One region of the Gilliamella sp. Pas-s95 genome, then DNA from elsewhere that is predicted to be linked to it. Evidence: riboswitches for the same ligand, from Rfam matches in the RefSeq annotation. Region 1 holds a riboswitch; the other holds the start of a gene.
What was found. A riboswitch is a leader RNA that binds a small molecule or an ion and turns the genes downstream of it on or off. The one in region 1 is predicted to bind preQ1.
Positions count from the first base shown of each region.

Region 2: another riboswitch for preQ1. It lies ahead of queD (6-carboxytetrahydropterin synthase QueD); the one in region 1 lies ahead of queF (preQ(1) synthase).

Region 1 covers NZ_WTFC01000032.1:822-4,245, forward strand. Annotated here, with positions in the region: gene GQ598_RS08805 (7-cyano-7-deazaguanine/7-aminomethyl-7-deazaguanine transporter) at 1-399, opposite strand, end outside; gene queC (7-cyano-7-deazaguanine synthase QueC) at 446-1,102, opposite strand; gene queF (preQ(1) synthase) at 1,132-1,605, opposite strand; PreQ1 riboswitch class I at 1,609-1,653, opposite strand; gene GQ598_RS08820 (DUF1090 domain-containing protein) at 1,810-2,238, opposite strand; gene coaA (type I pantothenate kinase) at 2,258-3,193, opposite strand; gene yihI (Der GTPase-activating protein YihI) at 3,364-3,424, shown strand, end outside.
Region 2 covers NZ_WTFC01000050.1:2,765-6,188, reverse strand. Annotated here, with positions in the region: gene GQ598_RS10675 (hypothetical protein) at 1-511, shown strand, start outside; gene GQ598_RS10670 (7-carboxy-7-deazaguanine synthase QueE) at 688-1,302, opposite strand; gene queD (6-carboxytetrahydropterin synthase QueD) at 1,299-1,727, opposite strand; PreQ1 riboswitch class I at 1,731-1,776, opposite strand; gene clpB (ATP-dependent chaperone ClpB) at 2,063-3,424, shown strand, end outside.

The sequences.
Region 1 (3,424 bases):
TTGCCCAACTAAATAAGCTGCAAAACTGGCTAGCGCTATTCGAAATACAAAGCTATTAAATTCGGTCAATGCCGAAAAGCCAACCCAATGTGTCTCAAAAAATAGCACCGAAATAAGGTATGAAAATAGCAATGCGGGGATCATCACCACAAAAATGATCTTTCTTGCCAAACTTGCACCATAAATTCGAATGGTTAAATCGGTGGTTAAAAAGATAAATGGAAAAGTGAAAGCCCCCCATGTGGTGTGAAAACCAAAAATATCAAATGGGATTTGGACTAAATAATTGCTTGAAGCAATAACTAAAATATGAAAAAAAGCCAACCAGTAAAGCGCTTTTTGCTGTTGCCCACGGGTAAAGTTTTTTTCTATCGATTCGAAATGATTCTGTAAGTACATCTTTTTTCCTTTTTAATGGGGTGAGAGAACCCAGTTATTAATAAATCTATCTAGCCTTAGCCATATATTCTTGCAAGCCCTTATCGCGCAGCAAACAACTAGGACACTTGCCACATCCCCCATCAACCCCGTAATAACAGGTGTGGGTATGTTGTTGGACATAATCAAGATAACCCAGTTTATCGGCCATTTCCCACGTTTGTGCTTTAGTTAAATACATCAGTGGTGTAATAAGGTTAAACGCATAGTCCATGGCTAAATTCATCGATACATTCATTGATTTAATAAAGATATCACGACAATCTGGATAGCCACTAAAATCGGTTTCACAAACACCAATAATAATGTCAGAAATGCCCTGCTGTTTGGCATGGCAACCAGCTAAAAGTAAAAAGAGCATGTTACGCCCATCCACAAAGGTATTAGGATAATCGCCATCTTGAGCTGCTTTAATTTCTTGTGAGTCGTCGATGAGCGCATTATTTGTGGTTTGTTTGATAACTGATGTATCAATGACAGTTTGCTTAATACCTAAATCTTTAGCGATCCATTTAGCTTTTTCAAGCTCAATGGCATGACGTTGACCATAATGAAAGCTGATTGTCTGAACGTTTTCACGTCCATAATCGGCAATGGCTTGCAGTAAGCAGGTAGTTGAGTCTTGCCCGCCAGAAAATATAACGAGTGCTTTACGAGTCTGCATTAGAAGTTCCTGTTTGGATGGATTATAAATTAGCGATTATCCACTTTTTCTGGATACATATCGTGATTAGCTAATCGATTAGCTGCAACTTGCTGCCAATGAGTACCTGATTTGCCATAGTTGGCGTAAGGATCAATCGAAATGCCACCGCGTGGTGTAAATTTGCCCCAAACTTCAATATATTTAGGGTCCATTAATTTAATTAGATCTTTCATGATGATATTAATGCAATCTTCGTGATAATCACCATGATTACGAAAGCTAAATAGGTAGAGTTTTAGCGATTTACTTTCGACCATTTTAATATTGGGTACATACGAAATATAAATCGTCGCAAAATCAGGCTGACCAGTGATAGGGCAAAGGCTAGTAAATTCTGGGCAATTAAATTTAACAAAATAGTCGTTATTCGGATGTTTATTATCGAACGTTTCGAGTATTTCAGGACAATAGGTTGTAGGATAGCGAACAGACTGATCGCCTAGTAGTGTAATTTTATTCATGATGTTTCCTTAGTTTTTTAGCGTGGGAGGTTTACGAACCACGTAACAAGCCGCACACCATACTCTTTTTAAATATAAAAGTCTAGTGTGGTAAAGAATACAAAATATCAAACTAACACCATCAACAATAACCATTGATAGTGTTAATGATAAAAACACGGTGGAAAAGCAAGCAAAGTGGGTAAATAATCTATCTGTTACTGCTTATCTTAATTTTAATTCTTGATAAAATTTAGCTAATTCAGCTTTAGCTTCATTGAGTTCTTTTTCCGCATCGGCTAATTTGACTTGTTGTTTGGCAATTTTGTGCTCATCACCTTTTGTTTTTGCCTGATTCAATTCTTGGGTTCTTTCAACAACTTTATCTGTCTTTTCTTGAATTTTTTTATTATATTTTTCTTCTAACTCATCATTTGAACAATAATTATTGACATCATGTAATGCCTTTTCAAGCCCTTGAACTTGGTGAGAATTATTATTTTTTTTGGCATAATCAATCTGTGTTTCAATAGTTTGTTTTTTGCTTTCACACGTTAATCCTTCAGAATGTTCTGAAGCATAAGCACCAAGCGAAAATAAACTTGCCAAAGTAATAATGGTTACTTTAGTTATTACTTGAATTACTGATTTCATATCAATTCCCCCTCTTACCCTATTTTCTTAATTGAACCAAATCAACTTTGTGATCTTTACCTTTAGTCAGGATTAAACTCGCCCTTTCCTTTGTAGGTAAGATGTTTTCAACCAAATTTAACTCATTAATTTCACGCCAAAGGCGATTAGCAATGTTGACAGCCTCTTGTTCTGGCAGTTTTGAGTAGTGGTTAAAGTAAGAATTGGGATCACTAAATGCACCAGCTCTAAATTTTAAAAACCGGTTCACATACCAATCATGTAGTAACGAAACCTCGGCATCAACATAAATGGAGAAATCGACATAATCAGAGACAAAAACACGGTTATTTGCTTGCGGATAATTCAAGGTGCTTTGTAGTACATTTAATCCTTCAAGAATCAAAATATCTGGACTATCAATCACCATTTCTTCACCTTCGACAATATCATAAACCAGATGGGAATACACCGGTGCTTTAACGTTTGCTTGTCCTGACTTTATATCTGCAACAAAATTGATTAGTTTTTTAATATCATATGATTGTGGAAAGCCTTTTTTGTTCATTATTCCACGCTCTTCAAGGCATTTATTGGGGTATAAAAATCCATCGGTTGTCACTAAAGCTACTTTACGATGCTCTGGCCAACGCGTTAACAATGCCTGCAATACCCTTGCAGTTGTGCTTTTGCCTACAGCAACGCTACCGGCAATACCAATGATATAAGGGATTTTGTGACTTTTGCCTAAAAACTTAGACAGTACCGCCTGCCGGCTAAAGCTGTTACTAATATAATAATTAAGTAATCTTGATAAAGGTAAATAGATGTCACTGACTTCATCCATAGATAAGTCTTCATTAATGCCTTGTAAAGAAGTTAACTCGTCAGGGGTTAACGTCATCGGTACTGCGTTACGCAAACTTGCCCATTCTTGACGATTAAATTGCATATAAGGGCTCAAATGATTTTTCATTTTATTTTGTTCTCTAATTCAATCTGACAAATTTATTGGGCTCAGATTATACATAAATCTCTTTTTTTACAATCTTAAATTAGCATGACTGCTTCATCATAGCTATATTTAAGACTTACTGATAAAATACGCTAGTTAAATGATTAACCCTAATATTAAACAGAGATTGTATGTTAAAAAATAAATCGAAACAAAAAACTAAAAAAAGCCGTCAAGAGATTAATGAAGAGT
Region 2 (3,424 bases), on a different contig from region 1:
GTTAACAGGTCCTAGGGCAAGTGATAGTCAAATAAAAGCCAGAAATCCTAGTCCACTTAGTGTACCAAATTTACCACAAACATTCGAGCTAGAAGGTCGGGATAGTAGTGGCACAGTGGTCGCCAAATATGGATTTAAGTTAAAGCAATGGTTTGTAAACCGGGGAGATCGAGTTACAGGTGTTAATGGTCACACAGCTTGGTGTAATGGTTTAGGGTATCGTCTTGTGCAGGTTAGTGATTTAACTAACGCAGTACGTAAAAGCTCTCCTTCAATTTCTGGTGCTATGCCTTCGTCAGATGGTAATAATTATCAGCGTCTAATTGGCGCCGGTTTTTTCACCGAGTGGGGATATATGCAAGATTATATTGACGCCGACTTTCGCTACGATTTCTACGTGACGAGTGTCCCTAAAGGTAGTAATCAGTTTAATGTCGGTGCCGCTCGCGGTTACATACACAGTGTGAGTCCAGGTGGTTCCGACAGAGGTGGGCTTTGTGTTACTCCTTAAACCTTAGTGTTTGGTTATCTATCCTTGATATATAGAGGTTTAGAAGGCTAGAGTGGATCACTTATCAAAGAATAAATCCTAGTATTATAAGGGGTTATAAGTAGTTTAATAACGTTTGCCAAGCGGTTTTGCAATTTGATAGCAAAACCGCTTTTTTAATCTATAAAACAAAATACCTACTCAATATTGGCAAACTTATGGCTTTGCACACTCAAAAGCCATTTATTATCAAAGCGATCTTTGTTGATTTTCCCCAATAGTTCAATGGTTTCAAACATATTAAACGCACCATTTTTTTCGCACGGTGAAAGGTAATAGCGTTTGGCGTGAATTTGAGTTTCGATATATTGGCAAAAATCAAGAAAATCAGCATGATTTTCGGCAACAATCCGCACTTCATTGGCAGTAGATTGTACTATTTTTTGATAGCGTGACCGATAACAAAACTTAGGGCTAAGTGCTATATAATCTATAAGCTGATCAACTTTGCCAAGTCCATTACTTTCAATGGCAATAAAATAACCCGCATTTTTTAATGGTACAAGCAATTGAGGTAATGCTTTCACCATAGTCGGTTCACCACCGGTAATAATGATATTTTTGCTTTTATATTCTTTAACTTTAGTTATTAAAGCATCTAACGTAAACCGGGTAAATTGGCGGAAATTAGTATCGCACCAAGCACAATTTAAATTGCACCCAGCAAAACGGATAAAAATAGCAGGCATGCCAGTATTATAACCTTCGCCCTGTAAAGATTCGAAGATTTCAACGATGCGAAATTCGATCATTTTTGGCTCCGATGATATTCACAATATGAAGTTGGCGTTTCCCATAATTTGATCATCGAAATAGGCAAATATTGCGACAGGCGATCAAATATGAATTTGCTCATTGCTTCGGCAGTAGTGCGACATGGAAAAGCGAAGATTTTGCGATCCATTTCTTGCAGTAATGTGGCTATACGGCACTCATTTGGGTTATTTTGGTTGTAAAGGTAAGCATGATCTAGCGGCTCGATAATATGCTGTTTAACTACCATTTTTAGGTCAGCATAATCCATGACCATGTCTTGACTTGAACCATTATCGATAAGATCACCGCTAATTTCGACTAATAAGCGATAAGTATGACCATGCAGATTGTGGCACTTTTTATTGTGCCCATCTAGCATATGACAGGCGTCAAATTGAAACTCTTTGGCTATTTTGAACATGTTGTATTCCTAGTTTTTTTACGTGGGATGGGTTACGAACCACGGTTAGCAAACCTAACAAAATAAAGGCGCTAATATAATAGATAAAAGCTGATTTGTCATCTTGCAAGCTTTATTTAAAACAACATTGAGTGGTAATTGATTGAATTGCGGTGACCTTTATTTTTAACGCTAGTTAAGCTTTAAATATTTGCTGATCTTGCTGTATAAATTTTATAAAAAATATTCTGGATTTGCTCTTGAAATTTAGATTGCAATACACATTTAGATCACATGCAAATGGGTTGAATGTGTTAAGCATTGAATCCAAATCTATTGCTCAGGAGATAAATACTATGAGGTTAGATAAACTAACAAACAAGTTTCAACAGGCTTTAGCTGATGCGCAGTCAATGGCATTAGGTAAGGACAATCAATATATAGAGCCTGTGCATGTTCTATCAGCCATGCTTAATCAAGAAGGTAGCAGTGTAACGCCATTATTGACTGCTGCTGGTGCAAATGTTGCTGTTTTGCAACAAGAATTAACACAAGCCGTTGATCGATTACCCCAAGTTCAAGGTGTGGGTGGCGATGTTATGCCATCGCAAGAGTTTGTTCGTGTATTAAATCTATGCGACAAATTATCCCAAAAAAATGGCGATAGTTATATATCATCAGAACTCTTTATATTAGCCGCTTTAGAAGACAGAGGTAGCTTAAGTGATATTCTTAAAAGATCAGGTGTCAATAAAGACAGATTTAGCCAAGCAGTCAATCAAGTAAGAGGTAGCGATAACGTGAACGACCCTAATGCAGAAGATCAACGTGGTGCACTTAAAAAATATACCATTGATTTAACTCAACGAGCAGAACAAGGTAAGCTTGATCCTGTTATTGGTCGTGATGAAGAAATTCGCCGAACAATTCAGGTATTACAGCGCCGTACTAAAAATAATCCTGTATTAATTGGTGAACCAGGCGTGGGTAAAACCGCTATTGTAGAAGGTTTAGCTCAACGTATTGTTAACCGTGAAGTACCTGAAGGATTGCGTAATAAACGTGTGTTATCATTAGACATGGGCGCATTAATTGCGGGCGCTAAGTATCGTGGTGAATTTGAAGAACGGTTAAAAGCCGTGCTTAAAGACTTAGCAAAAGAAGAAGGTCGCATTATATTGTTCATCGACGAAATCCATACCATGGTTGGCGCAGGTAAAAGCGATGGTGCAATGGATGCAGGTAATATGCTAAAACCCGCATTAGCGCGTGGAGAATTGCACTGCGTGGGCGCAACAACGCTTGATGAATATCGTCAATATATTGAAAAAGATCCGGCGTTAGAACGTCGTTTCCAAAAAGTCTATGTTGCTGAGCCAACGATTGAAGATACCATTGCTATTTTGCGTGGATTAAAAGAACGTTATGAACTGCATCACCATGTACAAATTACCGATCCGGCAATTGTGGCTGCGGCAACGTTATCGCATCGTTATATTTCAGATCGCATGTTACCTGACAAAGCAATTGACTTAATTGACGAAGCTGCATCGAGCATTCGTATGCAAATGGATTCCAAACCAGAATCTTTAGATCGACTTGAAAGGCGCATAATTCAACTTAAACTTGAACAACAAGCGCTTAAAAAAGAGTCTGACGATGCCAGTAAAAAACGACTTGAGATGTTAAACGATGAACTTTCTGAAAAAGAAAAGGAA